DNA from 2 places in the Streptosporangium sp. NPDC050855 genome. Region 1 is predicted to be linked to the other one. Evidence: predicted binding sites of a transcription regulator. Region 1 holds the regulator's gene; the other holds the start of a gene.
The links. The regulator HrcA, encoded in region 1, represses chaperone genes, less so after heat shock. The targets are predictions, from matches to a motif close to TTGGCACTCTCNNNNNGAGAGTGCCAA.

Region 1 (15,565 bases):
GGCAGGTACGACCCCGCCTTCTTCGCCGCAGCCGGGGCCCGTGCCGCGCTGATCAGCGTGGGGGAGGGCAACGACTACGGACATCCGGCCCCCTCGACGCTGGCCGCGCTGCTCCGGCTCGGCATGCGCGTCTACCGGACGGACCTGTCGGGAGATCTGGCGGTGGTGGTCCGCGACGGGGCGCTGGCCGTCGTCGCCCGAGGCCGGGAGGCTCACCCGGCAGGGGCCCGAGCCCTGGGGGCGGCTCCGGGTCCTCCGGCTCCCTCGGCTCCCTTGGCTCCTGCGGTTCTTCCTGCTCCCGTGAGGGCTTCTGAGCCCGCCGTCCCCGCCGGTGCCGTGAGGACGCGCGTCATCGGCCGCCGATCACGCGGCGAACCGTTTGACAGCCTATCCGTACGATGTACGGTATGTCGTACGATTCATGGCGTGTCACCGGACGCCGCCTTGCGGAGCGGTAGCGGACGCAAAGGTCCGGCGGGGCGTTCTCGACGAAGGAGCAGACGATGGCGGAAACCCAGCAATCCCCGTTCGGCGGCGGTGCCTACACCCCGACCACCGAAGACCGGGAGAGCGTCGAGGCGTGGTTCGCCGTGTACGACGCGCACAGTGCCAAGGTCGACGTCGAGCGGATGGCGGACATGGCGATGTTCCCGCTCAACGTGGTGACCGACGGCCCCGACGGTGACGGCCTGGCCGCTCGGTGGACGAGAGAGCGGTTCACGAGCACGATGGCCGAGGTGATGGGAGGGGGAGAGCAGGGCGACCTCGAGATGCGGTCGGTCCGCACGCCCCACTTCCTGACCGCGAACCTGGTCGTCGTGATCACCGATGCGACGGTGACGATGAACGGTGAGACGCACGGAATGCGCTACGCGGACCTGCTGGTGAAGTCGGGCGGTCAGTGGGTCTTCCAGACCATGGTGCAGGGCGGATGGGCCGACGCCTGGAAGGAGACACCGGCGAGCGCCTGATCGGCGCCGGCCGGCGCGGTCTTCGAGGCTGAGCGGAAGGGGCCCCGGCCGTCATGGTCTTCGAATCCGAGCGAAGGAGCCCTGGCCAGGGCGAGGGTTTCTGGCCGGGGCGCCTGGCCGGGGCGGCGGGGCGCCTGGCCGGGGTGGTGCGGGTCGGGCCCCGGTGCGGCCCGGCGGTGGAGTGCGGATCAGATCCGGGCCCGGCCGGGCGGGGGAGTGCGGATCAGGCCCGGGGCCCGGCCGGGCGGCGGAACTCGGTGTCCACGTCGGCGGCGTAGACCGACCTGCTGCAGCGCGCGCAGCGGTACATGATCGGGCCCTCGTCGAGGGTCGTTCCGCAGCGGGGGCAGGCGTGGCGGCGAACAGTGGAGTTTGTCATCGTTCTCACCTCCTTCGGTGTTCTCAGGTTGCCCCGGGACACCTGCATTCCGATTGCGAACGGCTTGACGCGATGACCGGTCGCCACGAATACATGGCATGCTGCTCGACATGGCGGCAACCGATCCGGCACCCGTGATCCTGATACTCGGCGACGAGGAACTGCTGGCCGACCGCGCGGTCGCCGAGGTGACCTCGGCGGCCCGCGCGGCCGATCCGACCGCCGAGGTGCACGACCTGCCCGGCGCCAAGGTGGAGCCCGGAGAGCTGACCCGGATGACGTCGCCCTCGCTGTTCGGCGACAGGTCCGTGGTGGTCATCCGCTCGGCCCAGGACCTCGTCAAGGACGTCGTCACCGAGGTCGTCTCCTATGCGGCCCGCCCGGCCGAGGAGACCGTGCTGGTCCTCGTCCACCCCGGCGGGGTCAAGGGGAAGGCGCTGGTCGACGGGGTCAAGAAGGCCGGGGCCCGGGTGGTTCCGGTCACCAAGATGACCAAGCCGGCCGAGCGGCTGGCGTTCGTCAAGGCGGAGCTGAAGCGGGCCGGGCGCACGATCGGGGCCGACGCCGCCGCCGCGCTCCTCGACGCGGTCGGCAACGACCTGCGCGAGCTCGCCGCCGCCTGTAGCCAGCTCGCCTTCGACACCCCCGGCAAGACGATCGACGAGGCCGCCGTCGCCCGCTACCACCGGGGCAGGGCCGAGGTCAGCGGGTTCACCGTGGCCGACTCGGCGGTCGAGGGACGCCTGGGCGACGCCCTGGAGCAGCTGCGCTGGGCGCTGTCGACCGGGACGGCCCCGGTGCTGCTGGTGAGCGCGCTCGCCGGGGGGCTGCGTTCGCTGGCGAAGGTGGGAGGCGCCCCCCGCAACCTCCGGGGCGCCCAGCTCGCCGGTCGCCTCGGCATGCCGCCCTGGAAGATCGAGCGGGTCCAGCGGCAGCTGAACGGCTGGGGGCCGGAAGGGCTCGCCCGCGCGATCCAGGCCGCCACCACCGCCGACGCGCAGGTGAAGGGCGGCGGTGCCGACCCCGCGTACGCGCTGGAGCACATGATCCAGACCGTGGTCGCCAACCGCACCGGACGCTAGGCGTCGTCCCTGCGCGGGAACCGAGTTCTCGCGGGAACGCAAAAACGCCACACCCCGGGCGGGGTGCGGCGTCCGCGGATCCTGGAACTACTTGGCGGCCGTCGACAGGGCGGCGGCGCGCTGGGCGATCGCCGACTTGCGGTTGGCGGCCTGGTTCTTGTGGATGACGCCCTTGCTGGCGGCCTTGTCCAGCTGGCGGGCGGCGGCGCGCTGAAGCGTGACCGCCTCGTCGATGTTGCCCTGGTCGGCGGCCTCGCGGAACTTGCGGATGGCCGTCTTCAGGGAAGACTTGACAGCCTTGTTACGCAGCCGGGCCTTCTCGTTCTGCCGGTTGCGCTTGATCTGGGACTTGATGTTCGCCACGAAGAAGCCTCGGTGAATGTCGTCGGATGGGGCGCGCGGGCAGAGAGGGCGCGCCACACGCAGTTGACTAGGCTACCAACTGCCGAGGTCGCCGCTCAAATCGACAGGCCAGGCAGAAGGATGCCTGATCAGTTTAGCGTGTGGTCATGGCGGCTCGGACCACGATCTCCATGATCCTTACGGTCTGAACCAGAACCTGTCGTACTCCGACCAGTCCTCCTTGGTGGCCGCGAAGTCCACGTAGAGCGCCAGCCCGAACCGCTCGCGCGGCTTCCCGTGCGCGGTCAGCCCCAGCCGGGCGCCCCTGGCCGCCTTCTCGACGCTCTCGGCGGCGTCGGCCCAGGCGACGCCGTGGTCGTGGTAGGCCGGGGCGCCGATCAGCAGCGTCCTGTCCGCGGGGACGAGCCCCAGTGCCAGCGAGGTCTGCCGGACGACGTAGCCGCCGTAGACGGCCGGGTAGGGGAGGTAGGAGTCGTAGGTCATGATCGCCACCTGGTCGACGAGCCTGGCCACCTGCCCGAAGTAGTCGGGGGACCAGTACTTGTCGCGGCCCGTGACGGCCCGCGCGGCCGGGCGGACGAGCGGGAACGGCTCGATCTGCGGGGTCGAGGTGGACAGCAGGCCGTCGCCCACGATCGGGCGGGTCCTGGTCAGCAGGTCGAGGAACTCGGTGTCTCCGTCGCCGATCGGCTCGAAGTTGTAGTGGACGCCGTCGAAACCGAGGGCCATGATCGCCCGCGTGCCGTCCAGCACGCGCTGCCTGGTGGCGGCGTCGTCGAGGTCCAGGACGCCGTCGACCTTCTGTCCCAGCCAGGCCGACACCCTGACCTTGGGCGACTCCTGGCGCCACCATTTGAGGAAGTCGGCCGCCTTCGGGTGCTTGGAGGCCGGGAGCGTCCCGTCACCGTCGAACGGGCCGGAGTGGACGTACACGTCCTTGATGCCGGTCCTGCGGAGCCTGCCGGCGAGCGCCCGCACGTCCTCGGCCGTCTTGCGGCCGTCGACCCAGGCGTGGCCGAGCCAGAGGGCGTCGTGACCGGTGGTCTTGGCCCAGCGGGCCGGGGTCCCGGTAAACTGCAGGGTGAGGGTGGCCACGGCCACCCCGGGAAGCGCAAGGAGCAGGGCCGCCACCGTAGCGAGGAACCGCAGGCCGCGCCGTGCTCTGGTCCGGGCAATCACCCGGACATGTCACCATGGAAGACGGCTGGCATGCCAGCCGTATGATCGTCATCAATCTGTTGAAACGGACCCCGGTGCGCATTCAGCCTGGCCAGACCGACCCCGCTGTGCTCCGCAACTTCTGCATCATCGCCCATATCGACCATGGCAAGTCGACCCTGGCCGATCGCATGCTGCAGATCACCGGGGTGGTCGACGCCCGTTCCATGCGGGCCCAGTACCTCGACCGGATGGACATCGAGCGCGAGCGCGGCATCACGATCAAGTCGCAGGCGGTCAGGCTGCCGTGGCAGGTCGGTGAGACCGACTACGTGCTCAACATGATCGACACTCCCGGGCACGTCGACTTCACCTACGAGGTCTCCCGGTCGCTGCAGGCGTGCGAGGGCGCGATCCTGCTGGTCGACGCCGCGCAGGGGATCGAGGCGCAGACCCTGGCCAACCTGTACCTGGCCATGAACAACGACATGACGATCATCCCGGTGCTCAACAAGATCGACCTTCCCGCGGCCCAGCCGGAGAAGTACGCCGCGGAGATCTGCCACCTCATCGGCTGCGAGCCCGAGGACGTGCTGCGGGTCTCCGGCAAGACCGGCGTGGGCGTCCGCGAGCTGCTGGACCACGTGGTCGACAAGGTCCCGGCGCCGGTCGGCGACGCCGACGCGCCCGCCCGCGCGCTGATCTTCGACTCGGTGTACGACACCTACCGCGGTGTGATCACCTACGTCCGGGTCATGGACGGCCACCTGGGCAAGCGCGAGCGCATCCTGATGATGTCCACCACCGCGGCCCACGAGACGCTGGAGATCGGCGTCATCTCGCCCGAGCCGAAGATCGCCGATCAGGGGCTGGGCGTCGGCGAGGTGGGTTACCTGATCACCGGGGTGAAGGACGTCCGCCAGTCCCGGGTCGGCGACACGGTGACCTCGGTGACGCGGCCGGCCCTGAAGGCGCTCAGCGGCTACGAGCACCCCAAGCCCATGGTCTTCTCCGGCCTGTACCCGATCGACGGGGACGACTACCCCGAGCTCCGCGAGGCCCTGGACAAGCTCCAGCTCAACGACGCCGCCCTGGACTACGAGCCGGAGACCTCCGCGGCGCTGGGCTTCGGCTTCCGCTGCGGCTTCCTCGGGCTGCTCCACATGGAGATCGTCCGCGAGCGGCTGGAGCGCGAGTTCAACCTCTCGCTCATCTCCACCGCGCCCAACGTGGTCTACCGGGTGATCATGGAGGACGGCAAGGAGGTCGTCGTCACCAACCCCTCGGAGTTCCCCACCGGCAAGGTGGAGAAGGTCTACGAGCCGATGGTGAAGACGACCGTGCTGGTCCCCTCGGAGTTCATCGGCGCGATCATGGAGCTCTGCCAGAACCGGCGCGGCAACCTGCAGGGGATGGACTACCTCTCCGAGGACAGGGTCGAGATCCGCTACACCATGCCGCTCGGCGAGATCATCTTCGACTTCTTCGACCAGCTCAAGTCCCGCACCCGCGGGTACGCCTCGCTGGACTACGAGCCCTCGGGCGAGCAGGAGTCCGACCTGGTCAAGGTCGACATCCTGCTCCAGGGCGAGGCCGTCGACGCCTTCAGCGCCATCGTGCACCGGGACAAGTCCTACGCGTACGGGGTCGAGATGGCCAAGAAGCTGCGCGAGCTCATCCCCAGGCAGCAGTTCGAGGTGCCCATCCAGGCGGCCATCGGTGCCCGGGTCATCGCCCGGGAGAACATCCGCGCCATCCGCAAGGACGTCCTCGCCAAGTGCTACGGCGGCGACATCTCCCGTAAGCGCAAGCTGCTGGAGAAGCAGAAGGAGGGCAAGAAGCGGATGAAGATGGTCGGCCGCGTCGAGGTCCCCCAGGAGGCGTTCGTGGCCGCGCTCTCCACCGAGTCCTCCACGCCCAAGAAGTGAGCGGCAGGGCCGTCGTTGTCCGGTAAGTCCGGGAAGCCGGCGGTGGCCCCCGCGTCCGGAAGGCGGCGGGCGGACAGGCCCGTGCCCGGAACGCGGAGGGCGGGACCGCCGGGATCCGGTGACCCGGATCCGATGCGGCCCCGCCCGTGGGTGAGGGTCGCTCAGCGCAGGACGCGGTAGAGCGCGGTGGTGAGCGACGCCTTGGCGTCGTCCTGGTCGATGGACCACATCATCGATCCGCCCAGGCCCTTCAGGCGGATGTAGGCCGCCTTCTGCGTCAGCGAGGCCGGGTCGTCGTAGGACCAGAACTCGTTGCCGTCGTAGAGCCACACGGCCCCGGTCAGCAGGTCGCGGTAGCGCTTGCCCGGCTTGTTCACGAGGATCTTGTAGTCCTCGTTGCCGGCCGCGAAGGTGCCGGGGGCCGGTCCGGTGGCGGTGCCGTACAGGCCGTTCCTGCCGCCGGTGACCCCGGTCCAGCCCTGGCCGTACGCGGGCACGCCCACCACGATCTTCCTGGCCGGAGCGCCGCGGGTCAGGTAGTCGCGGACGGTCTGGTCCACGCTGTACTTCACCGGGTTCGGGTCGCGCCGGTCGTTGAACAGGTTGCCGTTGTGGCCGGTGACGGTCTCCCAGGAACCGTGCAGGTCATAGCCCTGGACGGTGGCGAAGTCGAGCTGCTTGAAGACCTCGCGCACCTCGAAGCCGGCGTCGATCTTCGCGGCCGCGGCGGGCAGGAAGGCGGTCAGCTCGCTACGCCGGTCGAACTCGTTCATCTGGCGGCGCAGCTCGGTGACGAACAGGGTGAAGTTCCGCTTGTCCTCGGGACGGATGATGTTGCCGTCGTTGCCGGAGGAGCCGGGCCACTCCCAGTCCAGGTCGATGCCGTCGAACACGCCCGCGCCGCTGCCGGGGGCGGTGCCGGGCAGGTTGCCCTTCAGCCACAGGTCGATGCAGGAGGAGGCCAGCCGGGCACGGCCCTCGGGGGTCAGCACGGCGTCGGAGAAGTACTTCGAGCCGGTCCAGCCGCCGAGGGAGATCAGCGTCTTGAGGCCGGGGTGCTTGGCCTTGAGCTTCTTGAGCTGGTTCAGGTTGCCGCTCAGCGCCTGCCCCTCGGCGTCGGCGACGCCGTCCACGCTCTGCTCGGCGGGCACCGGGCGCTGCCAGTCGGCCCACGGGTCGGCGGAGTAGCAGTCACCCTCGGGGTTGACGAAGCCGAAGGCGTAGTTGATATGGGTCAGCTTGGCGGCGGCGCCGCTGGTGTCCATGTCCTTGACGTGGTAGTTGCGGCCGTAGATGCCCCACTGGATGAAGTACGCGACCCGCTTGAAGCGGTCACCGCGATCCTGAAGGGCCTGGTCGTGCGCCTGGGCCGGGGCGGGTACGGCGACCGCCGCGAGACCCGCGGCGAGAACCGCCGCGATCATGTGCCGGAGGAGTCTCTGCACGGGCTTCTCCACTGCTCGGGAAGTAACTTATAGGAAACTTTCCTTTAAGTTTTCCCGGATCGTAGACCTGGGTGATCGGGGCGTCAACGGTGGACGGCGTTTTGACAGGTGGAAGGCGAAGCTCTCGACTACCGTTGTAAGGCATGGAGCAGCAGGCGTTCTGCAACCGATGTGGCGCCCCCATGGAAGGGCGGCGGCAGTGTCCCCGATGCGGGGCGCCGACGGCCCCGCACCCGCCGGCGCAGCCCCTTGTCGACCGGCCCCTTCCCGGGCACTCCCTCCCCGGCCGGTCCGCCGCCGACCATCCCTTCCCCGACCGGTCCTTCACCGATCGGCCTTTCATCGATCGGCCCCTTGCCGAACGGCCCTCCGCCGAACGGCCTTCTCCCGGCCGGCCCGCATCCGGCGGCTCGTCGGGGGACTCGACAGGGGACCTGACAGGGGGCGGGCGGGTCCCTCCGGAGGAGTGGCGGCAGGACCCGGCCGACTGGCAGCAGCACCTCCCCCGGGAGGAGCGGCACCTGCACACGGACGGGCGGGACCGGGCGCTCGACCCCGGAGGCCGGTCGCCCGAATCCGGAGGCCGGGCACCCCGCCAGGGACGGGACGGCGACGACGGGCGGTACGGGCGCAGGCGGCCCCCGGCCGACCGCCGGGTCTGGCCCGTGGTCACGATCGCCGCGCTGGTCACGACGGCGCTGGTCGCGGCGGGCACCGCCTGGTTCGCCCCGCGCGGCGCCGGCCCGACCGCGACGGGTGGCGTGCCGATCGTGGCGACCGGCGCCCGCGCCGAGGCCGAGATGGGCACGCCCGTGGCGGGACGGCCTCCCGGTGGCCCCGAGGACGCCGAGTCGCAGGCCAGGGTCCTGGACGCGCTGCTCGCCGACAGCGGCGGCTCCCGATCCGGCCTCGGCGACGCCCTGGAGCGGCTCCGCTCCTGCGAGGACACCGCGGGCGCGCTCGCCGTGCTCCAGCGGATCACGGACGCCCGGCGCGAGCAGGTGATCCAGGCGAACGCGCTGGGCACCGGCGCGCTCGACGACGGGGACGCGGTCAAGGAACGTCTCACCCGGGCCCTGACCGCCTCCTTCGAGGCCGACGAGGCCTTCCTCGCCTGGGCCGCCCGCCGGAACACCGGCTGCGACCGCGACCTGAGCGAGGACGACGACTACCGGCGCGGCCTGGCCTTCTCCGAGGAGGCGACCACGGCCAAGCGCGGTTTCCTGCGGCTGTGGAACCCCCTCGCCCGCCGGTACGGACTGCCGGAACGCGACGACCACGAGATCTGACTCCCGGGGCGGGGTGCCGGACGGTCACGAAGGCTCCCGGCAGTGGGCCGCACCGGGGAACGGCCCCACCCGGGCGGCGCGTCACCAGGGGGCCCACCGAGGCGGCACGGCGTCGGGGACCTCACCCGGGCGACGCGCTGTCGGGGCTCCCGGACGGCGCGGCCTCGGGGCACCGGCCGGGCGGCGACCGAGGTGGGTACGGCGGCCGGACCGGGAGGATGTGGGGCTTCCGGACGGCGCGGCCTCAGGGCACCGGCCGGGCGGGACCGGGGTGGGTGAGGCGGTCGGACCGGGAGGATGTACCGGGCATCGCGACGGGGGCGGCAGACTTGGGGCGTGCCATCCACACTTCCCGACGGGGACCCGGTGCCCGCCTCGGGCGAGCTGCCGCGGAGCGCGCTCGCCGGGCTCGGCGAGCGGCCCTTCGGCTTCTACGTCCACGTGCCCTTCTGCGTGACCCGGTGCGGTTACTGCGACTTCAACACCTACACGGCGTCCGAGCTCGGCCCCGGCGCCTCGCAGAGGGACTACGCGGACACCGCCGTCGAGGAGGTACGGCGGGCACGGGCCGTCCTCGGGACCACGCCCCTGCCGGTCGAGACCGTGTTCTTCGGCGGGGGCACCCCCACCCTCCTGCCGGCCGGGGACCTGGTGCGGATCCTGGAGGCGATCGAGGAGGAGTTCGGGCTCGCCCCCGGGGCCGAGGTGAGCACCGAGGCCAACCCCGAGTCGGTGGACCCCGCCTACCTGGCCGTGCTGCGCGCCGGTGGGTTCAACCGGATGAGCTTCGGGATGCAGAGCGCCCGCGAGCACGTGCTCCAGGTGCTGGACCGCCGCCACACCCCCGGCCGTGCCGCGCACGCCGTACGGGAGGCCAGGCAGGCGGGGTTCGAGCACGTCAACCTCGACCTGATCTACGGCACCCCCGGGGAGAGCGACGACGACTGGCGCGCGTCGCTGGCCGCGGCGATCGAGGCCGGGCCCGACCACGTCTCGGCGTACTCGCTGATCGTCGAGGACGGGACCAGGCTGGCGGCCAGGATCAGGCGCGGCGAGCTCCCGATGCCCGACGACGACGTGGCCGCCGACCGCTATCTGATCGCCGACGCCATGCTGGCCGAGGCGGGGTTCGAGTGGTACGAGGTGTCCAACTGGGCGACCTCCGAGGCGGGGCGCTGCCGGCACAACCTGCTCTACTGGACCGGCGGCGACTGGTGGGGGGTCGGGCCCGGGGCGCACAGCCACGTCGGCGGCACCCGCTGGTGGAACGTCAAGCACCCCGCCGCCTACGCGCGGCGCCTGGCCTCGGGGGACTCCCCGGCGCACGCGCGCGAGGTACTGGGCCCGCAGGACCGGGCGGTGGAGCGGCTGATGCTGGAGCTGCGGCTCTCCCGCGGGTTCCCGCTCGTCGAGCTGGAACGTCCCCCCGTGGTCGCCCGGGCCCTGGCCGACGGCCTGCTGGAGACCGAGCCGTTCAAGGCGGGACGGGCGGTGCTCACGCTGCGCGGCCGCCTGCTGGCCGACGCGCTGGTCCGCGACCTCACCTGAGGCCGTTGAGGCCGTGTCCTTGACGGCTCGTGACGTACGGTGGCGGCCCGTCGCGGAACGGCCGCGTCCCGGCCCGTCCTGGCTCCTGGCGATCCGCCCGGGTCAGCTCACGAACCGGATGGTCATCGGATAGCGGTACCTCTCGCCCCGGCTCGCCGCCACCGTGGCGACGATCGCCATGATCAGCGACCCGATCCAGAGCAGGAGCATCAGCACGAACCCGACGAGCACGAACGCCAGGACGCAGCAGACCACGTAGGCGATCAGCACCGTGAGCTGGAAGTTGAGCGCCTCGGCGGCCTGGTCGCGCACGTAGGGCGAGCCGTCCCGCTTGGCCAGGTAGAGCACCAGCGGGCCGATGAAGGAGGTCAGCAGCCCCAGCAGGTGGGCCAGCAGGGCCATGGTGGTGTCGTCGCTGCCCGGCCGCGGCCCGTACGTCCCGGGCGGTGCCTGGTGGCCGTAGCCGGGCGGGGTGTACCCGTCGTACGGGTGGCCCGGCCGGTACGCGTCACCGGGACCGCCCGGCATGCCCGGAGCACCGGTGCCGTACGGGGGAGGGGCGGGCCGGTACGGGGAGCCGGACGGGTGACCGTACCCCTGGCCGTATCCCTGCTCGTATCCCTGTCCTCCGCCGTATCCCAGGCCGTACTCCTGGCCGTATCCCGGTCCCCGGTCGTGCCCCTGGGGCCATCCGTACCCCGGTTCCGTCGGCTCGTGGCCGCGCCCCGGCCCGGTGCGGTCCCGGTCGTCCGGCCCGTACCCCTGGTGCGGCGCGTCCCGGCCGGGCCCACCGGATCCACCGGGCCCACCGGTTCCGCCGGGCCCACCGACCCCACCGGATCCACCGGTCCATGCCGCGGGGTCGTCCATGCGCCGCGTCCGGTCGTCGCCGGGCCGATCCTCGGCGTTCTCGTTCATGTCCCCTCCCGGGGGTCGACGGCCTGCCCATCCTCGCCGGGAACCGTCACGAAGTCGATGAGTTCCTCGACCGGCCCCAGCAGGTCGGGTTCCAGGTCGGCGTAGGTCGTGACCGATCCGAGGATACGGCGCCACGCCTCGCCGGTCTCGACGTTCCAGCCCAGCGCGGCCACGACGCCCTCCTTCCAGGGCACGCCGCGCGGCACCGAGGGCCAGGCGGGGATCCGCAGCACCTGCGGCCTGACCGCCTGCCAGACGTCCACGAAGGGATGCCCGACGACCAGCACGTGCGGTGAGGAGACCTGGGCGGCGATCCGGCTCTCCTTGGAGCCGGGGACCAGGTGGTCGACGAGCACCCCCAGCCGGCGGCCGGGCCCCGGAGCGAACTCCTCGACGATGGAGGGCAGGTGGTCGACCCCCTCCAGGTACTCCACGACCACGCCCTCGACCCGCAGGTCGTGCCCCCAGACCTTCTCCACGAGGGCGGCGTCGTGCACGCCCTCGACGTAGATCCGACTCTCCCGGGCGACCTGGGCCCGCAGCCCCTCCACCGCGATGGACCCCGAGGCGCTCCGCCGCGGGCCGCGCGGCGCGGTGGCCGGCCGCACCAGGGTCACCACCTTGCCCTCCAGCAGGAACGCGGCCGGTTCCAGCGGGAAGACCCGCCGGCGCCCGAACCGGTCCTCCAGGGTGACGGCCTCCTTGTCGCAGGCCACCACGGCGCCGCAGAAGCCGCCGTCGGCGTCCTCGACGACCAGGTCGAGCTCGGCGGGGACCTGGGGGATCGTCCCCCGGCGGGGGCGCCGCCAGTCTTCCGCCAGAACGTCACGCTCGTACATCAACGACCGTCCACCCTCTCTCGCCGGGATCACGTGGGACGCTAGCAAAAGCCACCGTCACCTGCCGTACGGTCCCGATGCCGCCCACTGTCCCGCCGCCGCCGACGCCGCGGCGGACGCCTGGCGCTTGCGGGCGTTGCCCCGCTTCACCAGGACGACGATCGTCACGAGGATGGCCAGCAGGATGCCGACGCCGGGCACCGCGAACAGGGCGACCACCCCGCCCACCAGCGCTCCGGTGGCGAACTCCTGGCCCACGCCGAACCTGGTGCCCTCGTCCGGGTCGGCGGTGCAGGTCATCCGGTAGTCGCCCGCCCGGTCCACGCCGATCCGCAGGCCCAGCTCCCAGGAGATGCCGTTCGCCCCGGAGACGGTCGTCCGCCCGGCCGGCTTCTGCAGCCTCGGGGTGCCGGTGCCGCCCCTGAGGGAGCACTCGAACCGGGTGGGGCCCGCGGTGGAGACGTAGAGGGCGGGCCTGTCGGCGGGGTCGAGCCTGACCGTCGTCTCCTGGCCGGGGACGAACGACGTCTTGGGGGCGGACTCGGCCGCGTCGGAGAGACCACCGGCGAACCCGGCGATGCCGACGATGACGCTGAGCGCGGCGACCAGCCAGGCCCCGACGATCCACCCGATGCCGGGCTTGATCTTCCCGGTGGACGACGGTCCCTGCGGGACGCCGTACCCGGGAGGCGCGTGGCCGTAGGAGGGGTCCCCCTGGTAGGGCTGCTGCCCGCCCGGGTACGGCGGGTGGCCCTGCCCGCCCTGGTAGTAGGGCTGCTGCCCGGGCTGGCCGTAGGGTTGCTGCCCCGGCTGACCCGGCTGACCGGATTGACCGGGCTGGCCGTAGGGCTGCTGTCCCGGCTGGCCCGGCTGCCCCGGCTGGCCGTACGGCTGCGGGCCCGGCCGGCCGGGCCCGCCCCCGTACCCGGGCTGTCCGTACGGTTGCCCGCCGGGTGGGACATATGGCTGCTGGGAGGCACCGTGACCGGGGTCACCGGCCGCGCCCCCCGGGAAAGAACCAAAATCTTTGGACATATACGGATTGTGGTGGCTTCGCCTTGGATCGCGATAGCAGTTGACTTAACAACGGCTTGGCGGGACCATCCGCAGCTCTTGCTTATCGCGCCTTTCGCGCCGGGGCCGTACACTTGGCACTCGGGAACACAGAGTGCCAGACCTCGTGTTTCCCTCGGACGCAGGCAGGGAGGTGACCACGTTGGTCGACGACCGGAAGCTCGCGGTGCTACGCGCCATCGTCGAGGACTACGTGTCCACCAACGAGCCGGTGGGTTCCAAGGCGCTGGCGGACCGGCACAACCTGGGGGTCTCACCGGCGACGATCCGTAACGACATGGCCGTGCTGGAGGAACAGGGGTACATCGCCCAGCCCCACACCAGCGCCGGCCGAGTGCCCACCGACAAGGGGTACCGGCTCTTCGTCGACCGGCTGTCCCAGGTGAAACCGCTCTCCAGTGCCGAGCGCAAGGCCATCGAGAGCTTCCTGGCCGGGGCCGTGGACATCGACGACGTGGTCATGCGGACGGTGCGGCTGCTGGCCCAGCTGACCCGCCAGGTCGCCGTGGTGCAGTACCCGACGCTGACCAACTCGGCGGTCCGCCACGTCGAGCTGGTGCCGCTGAGCGAGCACCGGCTGATGTTCGTGCTGATCACCAACACCGGCCGGGTCGAGCAGCGGGTGGTCGAGCTGCCCGAGGTCGCCGACGAGCAGCGGGTGGCCCACCTGCGCGCGGTGCTCAACACCTCCCTGGACGGGTGCGGGCTCAGCGGCGTCCCCGACAGGGTCGCCGACCTGCCCGAGCGGCTGTCGCCCGAGGATCGGCCGCTCGCGGCCACGATCCTGTCGGTGCTGCTGGAGTCGCTGGTGGAGAAGCACGATGAGAAGATCGTTTTTGCCGGGGCCGCCAACCTGGCGGGAGCCGACTTCACGGTCGGCCTCCGCGACGTGCTGGAGGCCCTGGAGGAGCAGGTCGTGCTCATGCGGCTGCTCGGTGAGACCTCCGACCTGTCGGCGCTGACCGTGCGGATCGGCTCGGAGAACCCCTATACCGGACTCCAGGGCACGTCCATCGTCGCCGCCGGATACGGTTCTGGGGACAAGCAACTGGCCCGGCTCGGTGTGCTGGGCCCGACGCGTATGGACTACCCGGTCACGATGGGCGCGGTGCGCGCGGTGGCACGCTACGTCAGCCAGATTCTGGCTGCATCCTAAGAGGTCAACGAAAAGTGGCTAAGAGCGACTACTACGGCACCCTCGGGGTGCGCCGTGACGCCAGTGCGGAAGAGATCAAGAAGGCGTATCGCCGCCTGGCGCGAGAGCTGCATCCCGACGTCAACCCCGACCCTGAGACCCAGGAGCGGTTCAAGGAGATCACGCAGGCTTACGAGGTCCTCTCCGACTCCGGTAAGCGCCAGATGTACGACATGGGCGGCGACCCGTTCTCCTCGGGCGGCCCGGGGGCCGGAGGCTTCGGCGCGGGGTTCCCGTTCAGCGACATCATGGACGCCTTCTTCGGCGCCGCCGGTGCCGGAGGCGGCCGGGGGCCCCGTTCACGCGCCCGCCGCGGACGTAACGCCACCATCCGGGTCGAGCTGGACCTGCAGGAGTCGGGCTTCGGCACGACCCGCGAGCTGGTCGTCGACACCGCGGTGGTCTGCAAGGTCTGCACCGGCTCCGGTGCCGCCGCCGGGACCCACCCCGACACCTGTGACATGTGTCACGGACGCGGTGAGGTCTCCCAGGTCACCCGGTCCTTCCTCGGCCAGGTCATGACGTCGCGTCCCTGCCCCCAGTGCGGCGGCTTCGGCTCGATCATCCGCAACCCCTGCCAGGAGTGCTCGGGCGACGGCCGGGTCCGCACCCGGCGGACCATCAAGGTCCGCATCCCGGCCGGTGTCGAGGACGGCACCCACATCCAGCTCGCCGGTGAGGGCGAGGTCGGTCCCGGTGGCGGCCCCCCCGGCGACCTGTTCCTGGAGATCGTCGAGCGCCCCCACGAGACCTTCGAGCGGCGTGGCGACGACCTGCACTGCACCGTGCAGATCCCGATGGCCGCGGCGGCGCTCGGCACCATCCTGACCATGGAGACGCTGGACGGCGCCGAGGAGCTGGACATCCGACCCGGCACGCAGTCGGGGCAGACGATCCCGCTCTACGGCCGCGGGGTGCAGCGCCTGAACGAGACCGGCCGCGGCGACCTGCTGATCCACGTCAACGTGGAGACCCCCACCCGCCTGGACGCGGCCCAGGAGGAGCTCCTGAAGGAGCTCGCCAGGCTCCGCGGCGAGGAGCGCCCACCGGGCAAGTTCGCGCCCGGCCAGCAGAGCTTCTTCTCCCGCCTGCGGGACGCCTTCAACGGCCGCTGACGAGATGACCCGGACAGCGCTCCCACCGCTCCCACCGCTCCCACCGACCCGGCCGACCCGGACCCTGCTCCCTCGGTGGCCGGTCCGGCCGGCCGGACCGGCCGGGCGGGCCGGGCGGGCCCGGCCCGGCGCGTCATGAGCGTTCCGGTCTTCCTGGCCGAGCGCGCTGACCTCGCCGGGGCGGCCGGGACGGAGTTCGTGCTCGGCGGCCCCGAGGGGCGCCACGCGGCGGCCGTACGGCGGCTGCGGGCCGGGGAGCGG
Region 2 (15,565 bases), on a different contig from region 1:
CACCCGATCCCCGTCTCCTCCAACGTCTCGCGGATTGCGGCCTCGGGCAGGGACTCGCCAAGATCGATCGCGCCGCCGGGCAGGGCCCAGTTGCCGTTGTCGCTACGAAGGATCATCAGGATCTCACCCGCCTCGTTGGTGACTACGACGTTCACTGACGGAACCAGGCTGTTGGGCGTGGGGGCGGCGGGGTCGTCGTGGAAGTCGATCCGGCGGGCCATGGGCCAGGACTCTACTGGCGTTCCTGCGGTCCCTCAGCCTCTCCGGAAAGTCACTCGCCGACGGTGCGCAAGATGTCCATCGCGTGCATCACATCGGTGACTACATGGTCTGGCGGGCGCTCATCACCGGTCCAGGCTCCGCGACCGATCCAGACCGTACACAGGCCGGCCGAGTGCCCCCCGCCGACATCTGCGACGGGGTGGTCTCCGACCATCCACCCTCCCTCGGTGAGGTCTGTGCCGCACCGCTTGGCAGCGATCTCGAACAGGCCCTTGTCGGGTTTGCGGATGCCCTCGATGCCCGAGAGTGCGTAGCCGTCGACGGCATCGCCCAAGCCCGTTTGCTGAATCTTGCCGAGTTGGTTGTCCGCCGTGCCGTTGGTGACGATCCCCACCCGCCATCCGAGCGCGCGTAGCTCTGCCAGCGCGGCCATGACCTCGGGACGACACTCGACAAGATGGGGCATACGGCGGCGGTACGCGGCCCACAGATTTGCTGCCGAAGTGGAGAGCTTGAACCGCTCGCGCACCTTGGCGAAGAACAGCTCACGATGAGGCAGGCCGTTACGGTCCAGCTTGATCATATAGTCGACGGCTTTCCGACCGAGACGATGCTCCTCGGTGAACTCCTCCGCCCACACCTGGAAGGCGGCGTCCAGGTCGATGAGTGTGTTGTCCAGATCGAAGAGCGCCAATCGCTGCACGATGTCCGATCCTAGGTGGTGTCGGCTCTGCCTCCGGGCTACTGTCCGGTCCTGTGGGATCGCCCGGCTCTGATCCACCACGACGAGGTGCGACCTGCGGAAACGCTTCGAGATTCATCCCACGCATATCCCACGGCCGCTGACATACGGCTGCCCACGGTGGCACACGGCTGCATGGAGCCGGGGAACAAGGAGAAGAACATGCCCAGGTCAAAGGCGTGATCGCTGGTCGGAAGAGTGCCCCCGGCATGATTCGAACATGCGACACCCGCTTTAGGAGAGCGGTGCTCTATCCCCTGAGCTACGGAGGCAGGGGCTCCTTGTAAGAGTAGCGAAAGTACGGAGTGCTTGCGCGCTCGGAGGGGGAGTTGGGGGTGGACGCCGGGTTATCGGTTCGCTGACGTGGAGTAAAAGGGCGGCAAGTGGGAGCGAGGGTGACGATGGGCAGGCTTACTGTCACTCTCTGTGATCAATGGGCGACGGAAGCGTGACCGTGGGCGCCGGACGCTTCAGCCGGTGGTGCTCTGTGGCGCGATGCTGGCGCCCGCGCTTCTGGCCGGAGGGTTACTGGCGGTCGAGCTGACGGGCTATGAGGCGATCCTGCGGTCGGCCACCGCCGATCCGGACCCTGGCATATCCGGCCGAACGGGCACCCCTCAGGGCGGGCACGGTGGGCAGGAGAGCGCAGGGAAAGGCCGAGAGGAGGCCTGGGTGAGCGACAGGCTGAGCGAGGAAGCCGAAGGACTCCCGGGGCCCGTATATGACGGAGAGAGGCCGAGCGGCATGACACCTCATGCCGATGCGGGAAGTGGCGGCGCCCTTGCAGCCGGAGACGAGGAGGGGGCGCCGTCCGGGTCGGACGACGGCGTGGCGGCACTGGCCGGGGAGCCGCAACTGGACATGGCCGCCCCGATACCAGGTGCGGTGGCGGTGGTGCCGGTCGTGGTCGGTCCGGTACCGGACGGGTTGTTCAGGGCGAGGCTGGTGCCTCCGCCCCTGCGGCCGGATCAGGTGTACGGCGGCTGGGTGCTCGCCGCGGCAGGGGCGGACGTGATCGACGTGCCCCACGAGATCGGTACTACGGCCCCGACGGGCGACGTGGGCGACGCGCCTGGCAGCGGAGGTGGGTCCGGCAGCGGAGGTCCGGTCGGTGCGGACGGTGCCGGTGACACGGGGGGCGCAGGTGAGCCGGCCGGCGGAACGGCGGGGAGAGGCCCCACGGTTGGCGGAACGGCGGGGATGGCCCACCCGGACGCCTTTCTCCCCGTACGGATCCACCCCGGCTCGACCGGAGCTCACCGGAGGGCGCGGGAAGAGAGCAGGGGCCCTTCCGCGATGCCGGTCAGGCCCTGGATGGAGCGCGTGGTGCCGGTGGCGGAGCCTCGGGTGATGCGTACGGTGCCGGTGCCGCCCTGGAGGGAGCGGTCGTCATCGAGGACGGCAGGAAGGTCGCCTTCGGAGGGGACGCTGAAGGCGGCCAGAAGGGCGCCGGAGGCAGTGGGCAGGGCGTCATAGACGGCCGGGAGGGGGCCGCGGAAGCAGACGCCGGTGACCCGGGCGGCGGGCCGGCAAGAGAGCTCGGCGGCGGGCCGGCAAGAGGGCTCGGCGGGAGGTCGGCAAGAGGGCTCGACAGGGTGGCGGAAGGCCCGACTCGGGGGCGCCCGTCGGCGGCCCGACCGGGGAAAAGCCTGACTTGTCCGGTCACAAAAAGGGGTGTTCGGCGCATAACGGCTGTGGAGAGCTGGCCCGTACGGTTGGTCGGCTGTAGTAGCGTGCGTGCCTGGCCCAGGTCACGAATTCGCAAACGGAGGGGTCGAACGTGCCACCTCGTCGATCAGCGAGCCTGATCGCCGTCGTCGCGATGATGACTTCCCTCCTGCCGGGAGTCGCCGCCGCGCAGCGGGCACCGGCGGAGGATCAGGCCGTCGCCCCCGCTGATCCGGTGAACCTCACCGAGCTGCGTCGCGAGGCGGAGAAGGCGGCCAAGGACCTTGAGGCCGCGACCAAGGCGCTGGAGCAGCGCCGCGCCCAGATCCGGGAGTCCGAGCGGAAGCTCTCCGCCACGCTGCGGGAGCTGCAGACGGCCGAGAGGGCCTTCGCCCAGATCCGGCAGCCGCTGTCGAACCTGGTCGGGCTGCTCTACCAGCAGCCCGCGGGCGGGGAGGTGGCCGGGTTCCTGTCCGGGCAGTCCAACGGCGACACCCTGCGCAACATGGCGACCGTCACCCAGCTCGTCGCCGAGCGGGACCTGATCCTGCGGGACAGCGGTCGCCTGCAGAAGGAGCGCGAGCGGCTGGCGGGCGAGGCTCAGGAGCTCCGGGCCAGCAACCTGCTCGCGGAGGCGCAGATGGGCGCCGAGATCGAGACGCTCAGAGCCCGCTCACAGAAAATCGTGCAATCCCTGACCAAGGCGCTGGTGAAGTTGGGCGTCAAGATCAACAAGCAGGGACGGCCCGCCGCGGGGTGCGATCCGACCCGGGCCGCCTCGATGAGCGACTTCCCCAACGGGCTCATCCCGCAGGCGTACCTCTGCCCCCTCCAGCAGCGGGGCAACCAGCTGCGCGGTGACGCCGCGCTGGCGTTCATCAGCCTCAACGAGTCCTACAAGCGGCAGTTCGGCAGGCCGATGTGCGTGACCGACAGCTACCGGAGCCTGGCCGAGCAGCAGTCGGTCTACTACACCCGGCCCGGCCTGGCGGCGGTTCCGGGGCGCAGTAACCACGGGCTGGGGCTGGCCGTCGACCTGTGCGGCGGCGTGGAGCGGTTCCGTTCGCCCCAGTTCAACTGGCTGGAGGCGAACGGCAAGAAGTTCGGCTGGATCCACCCCAAGTGGGCCTATGTCAGCCCGTTCGAGCCCTGGCACTGGGAGTACGACCCCAAGATCGGTTCCCTGTTGTAAGGGCCTGGGCGCGGTCCTCGCGGGCGCGCCGTCTCCATCGCGGTCGAGCGGGCGCCACCACCGCGCGATCCGCCTGAGAAACGGGGCCGGCTTCAGGACGCCCGCGAGGATGCCTGTGAGGATCACCCGGTGCGAGGACCGATGGTCACCGACAGCCGCCCGCCCGCCTGTGCAGAGGCCAGCCCGGTCGCCTGGTCCGACGTGGTCGCGAGCACGACGAGCGCACCCCCGTTCGAGTCGCCGGCCGGGATGGCCAGGACCGTGACGTCCTCGGCCACGGTCGTCGCGGGGACGGCGCCGTCCCAGGTCGAGGCGGCGGCGAGCACGTCGACCACGTCGCCGGGGGAGAGCAGGCGTGCGGTCTCGGGGTCGGCGACGCGTACCGGGGTGGCGACCGTTCCCGGGCCGTGGGCGGCCAGCAGGCCGGGACCGAGGAGGCGGACGTCGGTCAGCGGCTCCCCGCGTCTGGCGGGACCGGCCAGGACTCTTCCGGCGAACGGCATTCCCGGTCTCAGGGCGCCGTCGGGGACGGTGTCGGGCCGCAGGGCCGCCGGTGTCAGGTCGGACGCCTTCAGCGCGCCGCCGGGGAGGTCCCTGGCGGCGACGAGGACGGTCGTCGACGCCGTGTCGGGGCTCAGGGCCAGCAGGGCGCAGCCCATCGCCAGGGCGGCGACGGCGGTGGCGACGAGGCGATGACGGCGGTCGAGCAGACGGCGCAGGACGCGCATGGCGGACTCCATGGGAAGAGCCGGGCGGCGCGGTGCCCGTGACGAGCCGTCCCCTCGGGCGAGGGGACGGGGATGACCGACTTTCGAAGGGGACGGCCCCGCTGCGAGCGGGGCGACCTCCACTGGGAACGGGCCACCACTCCGGGCGGAGGGTGGAAATGATCAACGTCAGATGGTGGCGACCTCACCACAGGAGCGGGACCACCTTCACCGAAAGCCCACGGGAGCCGTGACGGCTTCGGGGACGGTGCTCGCAGCGGACGCGGGAGCGGGACGACCCCGCCAGGGCCGGGAACCGCCTTCGGTGGGAATGGGGACAGGCCGTCCCTCCGAACGGCGACGACCCGTCCAGCCCGGGAGCCTCCCGGGCTCAGCCCGGAAGCTCGAACGGGAGCTTCAACCCGTCCAGGGCGCTCCCGCAGGGGCAGGAGCGCTCGTCGGGCAGGGCGGCGACGACGTCGACGATCAGGGAGCGCATGCGGGCGACGTTGGTCCCGAAGAAGGCCAGGACCTCCTCGTGGGTGACGCCCTCGCCCGCCTCGACCCCGGCGTCGTGGTCGGTGACCAGGGAGACGGAGGTGTAGCACAGGGCCAGCTCGCGGGCGAGGACGGCCTCGGGGAAGGCGGTCATGCCGACGATCGACCAGCCGTTGGCGCCGAACCAGCGTGACTCGGCGCGGGTGGAGAAGCGCGGGCCCTCGATGACCACGAGGGTGCCGCCGTCGGACACCTCCCACCCCGAGGCGCCGGCCACGGTGACGGCCGCCGCGCGGCCGACGGGGCAGTACGGGTCGGCGAAGGCCACGTGCACGACGCCGCCCTCGTCGTAGTAGGTCTGCACGCGCCCTGAGGTGCGGTCGACGAGCTGGTCGGGCACGACCAGCGCACCGGGGCCGATCTCGGCCCGCAGGGAGCCGACCGCGCTGGGCGCGAGCACCTGGCGGACCCCCAGGGAGCGCAGGGCCCACAGGTTCGCCCGGTAGGGGATGCGATGCGGCGGGAAGCGGTGGTCGCGGCCGTGCCGGGGGACGAAGGCGACCGAACGCGACCCGATGCGGCCGACGGTGACCACGTCGCTCGGAGGGCCGTACGGTGTGCTGATCTCGATCTCGGTGGCGTCGTCGAGCAACGAGTAGAAGCCCGAGCCGCCGATGACCCCGATGTCCGCGCGAGTGACCATGGCGCTGAGATTAGCGCGGCCGGACGGCCCGCGAGGAGCCCCGGATCGCACCTGTGGACGACCGTACCCACCGAGTGATCGCTTGCTCACCCTGAGTAGGATCGGTGGAACCGATCGGAGGCGGAGGCGCGCCATGGCTGTCCAGCGGTTCCGACGGTGGTCCCGGAAGCGAGCCGGGAAACAGGACCGGGAGCGAGCCGGGAAACAGGCCAGGAAGGGCGCCCGAGAGCGAACCCCGGAGCGGACGGGGAGCGTGGCGTTCGTCATCGGCGCGCTCATGCTCGGCATGCTGCTCGCGTCCCTGGACCAGACGATCGTCTCCACCGCGCTGCCCACGATCGTCGGCGACCTGGGCGGGCTGGCGGAGCTGTCCTGGGTGGTGACCGCCTACATCCTGGCCTCGACGGTCTCGACGCCGCTGTGGGGCAAGCTCGGCGACCAGTACGGCCGCAAGGGGCTCTTCCAGGCGTCGATCGTCCTCTTCCTGATCGGCTCGGTGCTGTGCGGCCAGGCGCGGGGCATGGGCGAGCTGATCGCGTTCCGCGGCCTGCAGGGGCTGGGCGGCGGCGGGCTCATCGTGCTCTCCCAGGCGATCGTCGCCGACGTCGTCCCGGCCCGGGAGCGCGGGAGGTACCAGGGGTTCTTCGGGGCGGTCTTCGCCGTCTCCAGCGTGGCCGGCCCGCTGCTCGGCGGCCTGTTCGTCGACCACCTGTCCTGGCGGTGGGTGTTCTACGTCAACCTCCCCCTGGGCGCCGTGGCCCTGGCGGTCGTGGCCAGGGCGCTGCCGCCGAGCGGGGAGCGGACCCGGCACACCATCGACTACCTGGGGATCGTCCTGCTGGGCGGTGCGGCGGCCTGCCTGATCCTGGTGACCACCTGGGGCGGCACCACCTATCCCTGGAACCATCCCGCGATCCTCGGCCCGGCCGTGGCCGCCGTGGTGCTGCTGACGCTCTGGTGGCGGGCCGAGCACCGGGCTCCGGAGCCGGTGATGCCGCCGAGGCTGTTCCGGATCCGGACCTTCAACGTGGCGTCGCTGATCGGTTTCCTGGTGGGGTTCGCGATGTTCGGCCCGCTCACCTACATGCCGCTCTTCCTGCAGGTCGTGCAGGGGGTGTCGGCCACCACCTCGGGCCTGCACCTGCTGCCGATGATGGCCGGGCTGCTGATCACCTCGATCACCGGCGGGATGGTCATCAGCCGTACCGGGCGGTACCGGGCCTTCCCGATCGCCGGGGGCGCGATCACCGCCGTCGGGCTCTACCTGCTCTCGTACGTGAACCCGGACATCTCCGCCCTGCAGCTGAGCCTTTCGCTGCTCGTGCTGGGGGTCGGCCTCGGGCTGGTGATGCAGGTGCTGGTCCTCGTCGTGCAGAACGCGGTCGGCTTCGAGGACCTGGGGGTGGCCACCTCGGGGGCGACCTTCTTCCGGACGATCGGCGGCTCGTTCGGCGTCGCGGTGGCCGGTGCGATCTTCAGCTCCGGTCTCGGGAACTCGCTGGAACGCCTCTCACGGACGGCCGGCCTGCCACCCGGCCTGGAGCGGACCGTCCAGGCCGATCCGACGGCCGTACGGCGGCTGCCTCCCGAGACCGCCGCGGCGTTCCTGGACGCCTACTCCGGCGCGATCGCTCAGGTCTTCCTGTACAGCGTGCCCACGGCGCTGGTGGCGTTCGCGGTGGCCTGGCTGCTGCCCGAGACGCCGCTGCGGGAGACGACGAAGGTGACCGATCCCGGCGACTGCTACGGGGCGGTACCGGTCGAGCGGTCCTCGCTGGGCGAGGTCGAGCGGGGGCTGTGGCGGCTGGCGGACGCGGACATGCGCGCCGACTACTACCGCCGCCTGGGCGAGGCGGCCGGGATGGACCTGCCGCCGGGGTCGGTCTGGCTGGTCACCCGGCTGGCCTCGTGCGGACCCCAGGCCGGGACGGACCTGGCCACGCGGGCGGGGGTGACGGTCGAGGAGGGCCGGCCGTACGCGGACGCGCTCGTCGAGCGCGGCCTGGTCCGCAGGTCCGGCGACGGAAAGGTCCTGGAGCTCACCGACGAGGGCGAGCGGACGGCGGGCCGCCTGGTGCAGGAGGCCCGCGACGGGCTCGCCCGGCTGGTCGACGACTGGAACCCCGCCGAGCATCCGCGGCTGCGCGAACTGCTGGACAGGCTTCCCCGCGAGCTGCTCGGCTCGGTCGCGGACCGGCCGCCGGGCCGTTGAACCGAGAGACCGGTCACCGTGTCCACCGTGCCGTGAGGCCGTCGTGCCGTACGGCAGGCCGCCGGAACGTACCTACCGGATCCGGTGACGGCCGGTCGGGCGGGACGCGCGGGGCTCAGGAGGCGGCGGCGGCCGGGGTGCTCGTGACCTTCGACGGCTTGGCGTCCGAGGAACCCGAGGAACCCGAGGAGCCCTTGGAGTCGGTGGAGCTCGAGGAACCCGACGAGTCCGACGACTTGGAGGAGTCCGAGGAGCCGGACGAGCCGTTCGCGGAGGTCACCGTGCTGGACGAGGACGACCTGCTGTCGGTCCGGTAGAAGCCCGAGCCCTTGAAGACGATGCCGACCGCGGAGAACACCTTGCGCAGGTTGCCCGCGCAGCTCGGGCACTCGGTGAGCGCGTCGTCGGAGAACTTCTGGACGATCTCGAACTGGTGGTCACAGGCGTTGCAAGCGTACTGGTAGGTGGGCACGCGCTCCTCCTCGTAGTGGTCCGCGCCGATTGGCACTCTGGTGGCGCGACTGCTAATGGTACGCAGCCGACAAGCATAAACGCGAGTCGGAGTTCTCGCATTCCATGGGGAGATTCCCGTCAGGTGCCCCGGCGGCCGCGGGGGAAGATCTCCGGCATGTCCCGCATCCGCCCGTACGGCGGGGTTTCGGTCAGGTGCCCTGCTCGCCGTACCAGCCCGCGAGCTTGCCCTTGCGGCTGATCGCCCGCATCCGGCGCTCGACCGTGGTGCGGCAGGCGGCCGTGGTCACCACCAGGAGCTGGTCGTCCACCCGGATCCTGGTGGAGTCGGCCGGGACGAACGTCCGGCCGTCCCTGACGATCAGGGTGACCTGCGCGTCCGAGGGCAGCCGCAGCTCGAAGATCTCCACCCCGTGCAGCTTGGACGTCGGAGGCACCCGTACCTGGAGCAGGTCGGCGTTGAGCTCCTCCAGCGGGGCCGACTCGACCTCCAGGTCGCGGGCCTCGGACGGGGTGGTCAGGCCCAGCAGCTTCGCCACGAACGGCAGCGTCGGCCCCTGCAGCAGGGTGTACACGACGACGATCACGAAGACCTCGTTGAACACGAACCTGGCCGTGCCGTCGTCCATCGAGGTGGCCGCCCACGGGATGGTCGCGAGCACGATGGGGACCGCGCCGCGCAGCCCGGCCCAGGACAGGAACGCCTGCTCGCGCCAGTTCAGCCGGTCCACGCGCAGCAGCCGGACCAGCAGCGCCGAGACGATGATCGACGCCGGCCGGGCCACCGCGACCAGGATGAACCCGGCCACCAGGCCGGGCACGATCGCGGACGGCATCTCCGACGGGCTGGCGAGCATCCCCAGCATCACGAACAGGCCGATCTGGGCCAGCCAGGCCACGCCCTCGGCGAACCCCCGCGAGGCGGCGCGGTGCGGCATCCGGGAGTTGCCCATGACCAGCGCGGCGAGGTACACCGCGAGGAAACCGCTGCCGTGCAGCAGCATCGCCCCGGCGTAGGCGACGAACGCGAGCGCGAGCACCGCGATCGGGTACAGGCCCGAGACCGGCAGCGCGATGCGGCGCAGCGCGTACGTGCCGAGCGGGGCGACCGCCAGGCCGACGGCCGCGCCCACCACCAGCTCGAAGACCACCTCGAACAGGGCGACCCCGAGGCTGGGCGAGGTGGCGGCGCTCAGCAGCATCACCGCGATGACCGCGGGGGCGTCGTTGAACCCGGACTCGGCCTCCAGGATGCCCGCCAGGCGCGAGGGCAGCGGCAGGCGCCGCAGGACCGAGAACACCGCGGCGGCGTCGGTGGAGGCGAGGATCGCGCCCAGCAGCAGCGCGGTCCGCCAGTCCATGCCGAGGATCAGGTGCACCGGGGCCGCGACGGCCACGATGCTCACCCCCACGCCCACGGTGGCGAGCACCAGCGCGGTGGGGATGGCGCTCCTGACGTGGTTCCAGCTCGTGGTCAGGCCACCCTCGGCCAGGATGATCGCCAGCGCGATCAGGCCTATCTGCTGGGCGAGCTGCGGATCGTCGAACTGCAGCCCGAACCCGGACTCGCCGATGAGCAGGCCGAAGCCGAGGAAGATCAGGAGGCTGGGCAGTCCGCTGCGGTGGGCGACGCGCACGGCGACGATGGCCGCGATGACGATCCCGGCACTGAGAAGCAGCCAGACGTCCAGTCCCATCTGGCCCCCTCTCCGACTCCGGGGACCATTGTGTCGCATTCCGAGGTGCCGTCATGCACCGTGGACACGCCCTTCCCGTCGCGATCCGGACGCCCCGCGCCCCGTCCCGTACGGCCACGACGGTGTCTCACCTGCGCGTTCTCTCCCGATCGCTCCGGTCGCTCCGGTCGCCCCGGTCGCTCCGCCGGTCCGTCGGTGCCGGGACGGATCTCACCCGTCCGCGGCGATCCTGACGATCCCGTCCGGTGTCGCGGCGTAGCGGACCGCCCGGTCGTGCGGCTCGGCGGGCACGCCGTCGAGCAGCTCGCCCTCGTGCAGCAGCGCCACCGTCGGCACGTTCGGGCCGACCCTGGCCAGCGCCCGGTCGTAGGAGCCGCCGCCCCGGCCGAGCCGCACCCCGGTGGAGGCGTCCACCGCCAGCGCGGGCACGATCACCAGCGCCGCCGTCCTGATCGCGTCGACGCCGCGCCGGGTGTCGACCGGTTCCATGAGCCCGAACCGCCCGGGGGCGAGGGTGTCCGGGCCGTCGTACACGGCCCAGTCGAGATCGTCGTCCTCGCGCAGCACGGGCAGGATCACGGTCGCGCCGTGCTTCCACAGGGCGAAGACCAGCCCGTGGGTGGCCGGCTCGGTGCCGATCGACCAGTAGCACGCGACCAGCCCGGCCATCTGCACCCAGGGCCGGTCCAGCAGGGATTCCCTGATCTGGACGGAAGCCGCGTGCCGCCGCTCGCCGGGGATCGAGGCCCGCGCCGCCTCGATCGTGGAACGCAGCTTCCGCTTGTCCACGGATCCCTCCACTAAGGTTTCGGTATGGCCGACTTCGAAGCTGTGACGAAAGCCGTAGTTCCCGCTGCGGGCCTGGGCACCCGTTTTCTCCCGGCGACCAAGGCGACGCCCAAGGAGATGCTGCCCATCGTCGACAAGCCCGCGATCCAGTATGTCGTCGAGGAGGCGGTCTCCGCCGGTCTGCTCGACCTCCTCATGGTCACGGGCAAGACCAAGCGCTCCATCGAGGACCACTTCGACCGGGCGATCGAGCTGGAGGAGGCCCTGGAGGCCAAGGGCGACGACGAGCGCCTCTCCCAGGTCCGCGAGCCCGCCGACCTGGCCACCCTGCACTACGTCAGGCAGGGCCAGCCACGCGGCCTGGGACACGCGGTCCTGTGCGCCAAGCAGCACGTGGGCAACCACCCCTTCGCCTGCCTGCTCGGCGACGACCTCATCGACCACCGCGACGAGCTCCTCAAGCGCATGATCGAGGTACGCGGCACGCACGGCGGCAGCGTGATCGCGCTGATGGAGGTCCCCGCCGAGCAGGTCTCCCTGTACGGGTGCGCCGCCATCGAGCCCACCGGCGAGGACGACGTGGTCAGGGTGACCGACCTGGTGGAGAAGCCGCCCGCCGACGAGGCCCCGTCCAACTGGGCGATCATCGGCCGGTACGTGATCGACCCGGCCGTGTTCGAGGTGCTGGAGAACACCCCGCCGGGACGCGGCGACGAGATCCAGCTCACCGACGCCCTGCGCACCCTGGCCTCGCGCGGCAGCGACCAGGGCGGGCCGGTGCACGGTGTGCTGTTCCGCGGCCGCCGCTACGACACCGGCAACAAGATCGACTACCTGCGCACGGTGGTGCAGTTCGCCGCCGACCGGCCCGACCTGGCACCGGAGTTCCTGCCCTGGCTCAAGGAGTTCCTGGCCTCGCGATGAGCCCCATGAGATCGGTCGACGACCATCTTTCCGACATCCTGAACACCGTGCGGGTGCTCGCCCCGCTGGAGGTGGAGCTGGAGCGGGCGCTGGGCACCACGCTGGCCGAGGAGGTCACCTCCCCGGTCCCGCTGCCGCCCTTCGACAACTCCGCCATGGACGGCTACGCCGTACGGGCCGAGGACGTCGCGGACGCCCCGGTGACGCTCCCGGTGATCGACGACATCGCCGCCGGCGACGGCCGCCTGCAGGCCATCGGCCCCGGCATGGTGACGCGGATCATGACGGGTGCCCCGATGCCCGCAGGGGCCGACGCGGTGGTCCCGGTCGAGTGGACCGACGGCGGCACGGTCCGGGTGGCGATCGACCGCCCGGCGCGGCCGGGGAACGCCGTCCGCCGGTCCGGGGAGGACGTGCGCGCCGGTGACGTCGTGCTGCCCGCGGGCACCTCGATCGGGCCGGCCCAGCTCGGCGTGCTGGCCGGGGTCGGCCGCCGCCGGGTGCTGGTACGGCCCCGGCCGAGGGTCGTCGTGATCTCCACCGGGGCCGAGCTGGTCGAGCCGGGGCTGCCCCTGGGATTCGGCCAGATCTGGGAGTCCAACAGCTACACCCTGATCGCCGCCGTCCGCGAGGCGGGCGGGGACGGGTACCGGGCCGGGATCGTCACCGACGACGCCTCCCGTTTCCTCGACCAGCTCGACGCCCAGCTGCTGCGCGCCGACCTCGTGATCACCAGCGGCGGTGTCTCGATGGGCGCGTACGAGCCCGTCAAGGAGGCGCTGGGCCCGCTCGGCACGGTCCGCTTCGACCGGGTGGCCATGCAGCCGGGCATGCCCCAGGGGTTCGGCGTGGTCGGCGAGGACGACGTCCCGATCTTCGCGCTGCCCGGCAACCCGGTGTCGTCGTTCGTGTCGTTCATGCTGTTCGTCCGGCCCGCGCTGCGGAAGATGCGCGGCCTGCCCGCCGAGCCCACGCCGACCGTGCGGATGGTCACCACGGCCGCGCTGCGCTCGCCCGACGGCAAGCGCTCCTACCTGCGGGGCGTGCTCGGCCCGGACGGCACGGTCGCGCCGGTGCTCAGGCAGGGCTCCCACCAGCTCGCCGCCCTGGCCTCGGCCAACGCGCTGATCGTGGTCCCCGAGTCCGTCACCGAGCTCGGCGAGGGCGCGGACGTGGAGGTCATCCCCCTGTGAGGTCTCCTCGCGCCGACGGGAACGGGGACGACCCTGTGAGGCGTCCTCGTGCGAGTGGGGACGGAGACGACGACGTGAAGATCATTTCCCTGTGAACGGAACCGGAGAGGACGCCGACATGGCCGGATTCACCCACCTCGACGAGACCGGCGCCGCCCGGATGGTGGACGTCTCCGCCAAGGACGTCTCCGTCCGCACGGCGACCGCCACCGGCAGGGTGCTGCTCGACGCCAGGGCCGTGGCTCTGCTGCGGTCCGGGGAGGTCCCCAAGGGGGACGCGATCGGGACCGCGCGGATCGCCGGCATCATGGGCGCCAAACGCACCCCCGACCTGATCCCGCTCTGCCACCCCATCGCGCTGCACGGGGTCGAGGTCGAACTGGCCGTGGCCGACGAGGGCGTGGAGATCACCGCCCGGGTCAGGACGGCCGACCGCACCGGGGTCGAGATGGAGGCGCTCACCGCGGTCTCGGTCGCGGCTCTGGCGCTCATCGATATGGTCAAGGCGGTGGACCCGGCGGCCGTGATCACCGACGTCCGCGTCGAGGAGAAGACCGGTGGCAAGACCGGGACCTGGACCCGCCCCTGAGGGCTTCGTGCCGCGCGGGCCGGGATCCTGCCCCCGAGGTCTTCGCGCGGACCCGGACCCGCTCCCTGGCCCTTCGTGAAGCGCGGGCCGGGACGCGGACCGGTCCCCGAGCCCTTCGTGGCGCGCGGGCACGGGACGACGCCCCCGGCGGACCCCGACGACCCACGACGACCGGCGGGCCCGCGCGTACCGGGGCCGGAGGGGCTGGGATGATGGCCGTCCGACCGCTCCCCGCCCGGGACCCGGGAGCCGGGGATCTCCAGCACGGAGGTGTTCGATGAGAGCTCTGGTGATCACCGCGTCCAACCGGGCCGCAGCCGGGACGTACGAGGACACCTCGGGCAGGCTGCTGGCCGAGCTGCTCACCGCGGCCGGATGCGACGTGGACGGACCCCGCGTCGTCCCCGACGGCGAGCCGGTCGAGGCGGCGCTGCGGACCGGGGTGGCCGAGGAGTACGACGTGATCGTCACCACCGGCGGTACCGGGCTGACCCCGGCCGACCTCACCCCCGAGATGACCCGGCGGGTGATCGACAAGGAGATCCCGGGCATCGCCGAGGCCGTCCGGCAGGTCAACCGGGACAGGGTGCCGACCTCGATCCTGTCCCGCGGGCTCGCCGGTCAGGCCGGGAACACGCTGATCGTCAATCTGCCGGGATCCTCCGGGGGCGTACGCGACGGCATGGCCGTGCTCGGGCCCGTCCTGGAGCACGCCGTGGACCAGATCCGCGGGGGAGACCATTCCCGCTGATCCGGGCGCCCCGCTTCCATGGCACGGCGGGTCATCTTGGGGGGATGATGGAGGGCGTGGATCGACTTCGTGGCTGGCCGGTGACCCTGACCGAGGGTCCGGTGGCACTTCGGCCGCTGCGGCTGCGGGACGTACGCGTCTGGCGGGAGTCGCGGCTTCGCAACGCGGACTGGCTGCGCCCCTGGGAGCCGACCAATCCCGAGACGCCCCTGTTCAAGACCGGCCTGGGCCCGTACGTCTCGATGGCCGGAACGCTCCGCAGGGAGGCCAGGCAGGGGCTCGCCCTGCCCTGGGTCGTCACCTACGAGGGAGCCTTCGCCGGGCAGCTCACCGTGGGCGCCATCGTCTGGGGGTCGGCCAGGTCCGCGCAGATCGGCTACTGGATCGACGGCGCGCTGGCCGGGCGCGGCATCACCCCCACCGCCGTCGCCCTGGCGGTCGACCACTGCTTCTTCACCACCGGCCTGCACCGCGTCGAGGCCAACATCCGGCCGGAGAACCAGGCCAGCCGCAGGGTGGTCGAGAAACTGGGCTTCCGGGAGGAGGGCGTCAGGCGCAGGCACCTGCACATCGACGGCGCCTGGCGCGACCACATCTGCTACGCGCTCACCGTCGAGGACGCGCCCAGAGGGCTGCTGGCGCGCTGGCGAAGGGCCCGGGAGGCGGCCGCGCACGGGGGCGGCCCACATGAAGAGGTTTGAAGAACTCGCGACACACCGCATCGAATGCTCGTCAAATAGTGACACGCGGTCTTACGGTGCGTGACATGAGCAGATCGAGGACGCCGTCGGAGCACGCGCGTCTTCACGCTGCTCGGAGGCGGCCATGAGCGTCTTCCTGTACCTGGCCATCGTCGTCATGTGGTTGTGCGTCCTCGTGCCCATGTGGCTGCGCCGCGACCGTAACACCTACGTCGACCAGGACAAGGACGCCAGCCCGTACGCGTACGAGGAGCAGGGGGCCGAGGAGGACTCCGCCGACACGCTGGCCGAGCCGCTGCCCGTGTCCTCGTCGTCCTCGTCCTCGTCCTCGTCCGAGCCGTCCGGTGACGAGGCGCCCGGTGGCGAGGTCTCCGAGCACGGCGCCGGGGAGACCTCCCCGGACACCGGGGTCGACGGGGTCGTCGGCTCCGAGGTGCCGTCCGGGACGTCCGGAACCGTGTCCGGGGGCGCGCCCGCCGGTCCAGGGCCTGTCCGGCCGTCCATGA

Region 2: ACIBCT_RS28600 (FmdB family zinc ribbon protein) is a predicted target of HrcA. The motif match lies at 8,446-8,472, and genes of this name have one in related genera.

The regions. Positions count from the first base shown of each region.
Region 1 is NZ_JBITFY010000010.1:215,774-231,338, forward strand. It holds gene ACIBCT_RS21550 (ComEC/Rec2 family competence protein) at 1-666, shown strand, start outside; gene ACIBCT_RS21555 (nuclear transport factor 2 family protein) at 639-971, shown strand; gene ACIBCT_RS21560 (hypothetical protein) at 1,195-1,350, opposite strand; gene holA (DNA polymerase III subunit delta) at 1,461-2,432, shown strand; gene rpsT (30S ribosomal protein S20) at 2,520-2,795, opposite strand; gene ACIBCT_RS21575 (hypothetical protein) at 2,973-3,974, opposite strand; gene lepA (translation elongation factor 4) at 4,049-5,881, shown strand; gene ACIBCT_RS21585 (glycoside hydrolase family 18 protein) at 6,043-7,326, opposite strand; gene ACIBCT_RS21590 (hypothetical protein) at 7,992-8,615, shown strand; gene hemW (radical SAM family heme chaperone HemW) at 8,952-10,163, shown strand; gene ACIBCT_RS21600 (DUF4870 domain-containing protein) at 10,266-11,081, opposite strand; gene ACIBCT_RS21605 (DUF3097 domain-containing protein) at 11,078-11,920, opposite strand; gene ACIBCT_RS21610 (hypothetical protein) at 11,978-12,955, opposite strand; gene hrcA (heat-inducible transcriptional repressor HrcA) at 13,137-14,150, shown strand; gene dnaJ (molecular chaperone DnaJ) at 14,165-15,304, shown strand; gene ACIBCT_RS21625 (16S rRNA (uracil(1498)-N(3))-methyltransferase) at 15,440-15,565, shown strand, end outside.
Region 2 is NZ_JBITFY010000016.1:35,341-50,905, reverse strand. It holds partial or broken gene ACIBCT_RS28635 (NUDIX hydrolase) at 1-221, opposite strand, end outside; gene ACIBCT_RS28630 (HAD family hydrolase) at 272-925, opposite strand; tRNA gene ACIBCT_RS28625 (tRNA-Arg) at 1,164-1,236, opposite strand; gene ACIBCT_RS28620 (D-alanyl-D-alanine carboxypeptidase family protein) at 2,787-3,824, shown strand; gene ACIBCT_RS28615 (flagellar biosynthesis protein FlgA) at 3,947-4,552, opposite strand; gene ACIBCT_RS28610 (S-methyl-5'-thioadenosine phosphorylase) at 4,923-5,732, opposite strand; gene ACIBCT_RS28605 (MFS transporter) at 5,986-7,944, shown strand; gene ACIBCT_RS28600 (FmdB family zinc ribbon protein) at 8,060-8,416, opposite strand; gene ACIBCT_RS28595 (potassium/proton antiporter) at 8,607-10,112, opposite strand; gene ACIBCT_RS28590 (5-formyltetrahydrofolate cyclo-ligase) at 10,323-10,901, opposite strand; gene galU (UTP--glucose-1-phosphate uridylyltransferase GalU) at 10,926-11,825, shown strand; gene glp (gephyrin-like molybdotransferase Glp) at 11,831-13,018, shown strand; gene moaC (cyclic pyranopterin monophosphate synthase MoaC) at 13,137-13,607, shown strand; gene ACIBCT_RS28570 (MogA/MoaB family molybdenum cofactor biosynthesis protein) at 13,885-14,358, shown strand; gene ACIBCT_RS28565 (GNAT family N-acetyltransferase) at 14,406-15,059, shown strand; gene ACIBCT_RS28560 (hypothetical protein) at 15,184-15,565, shown strand, end outside.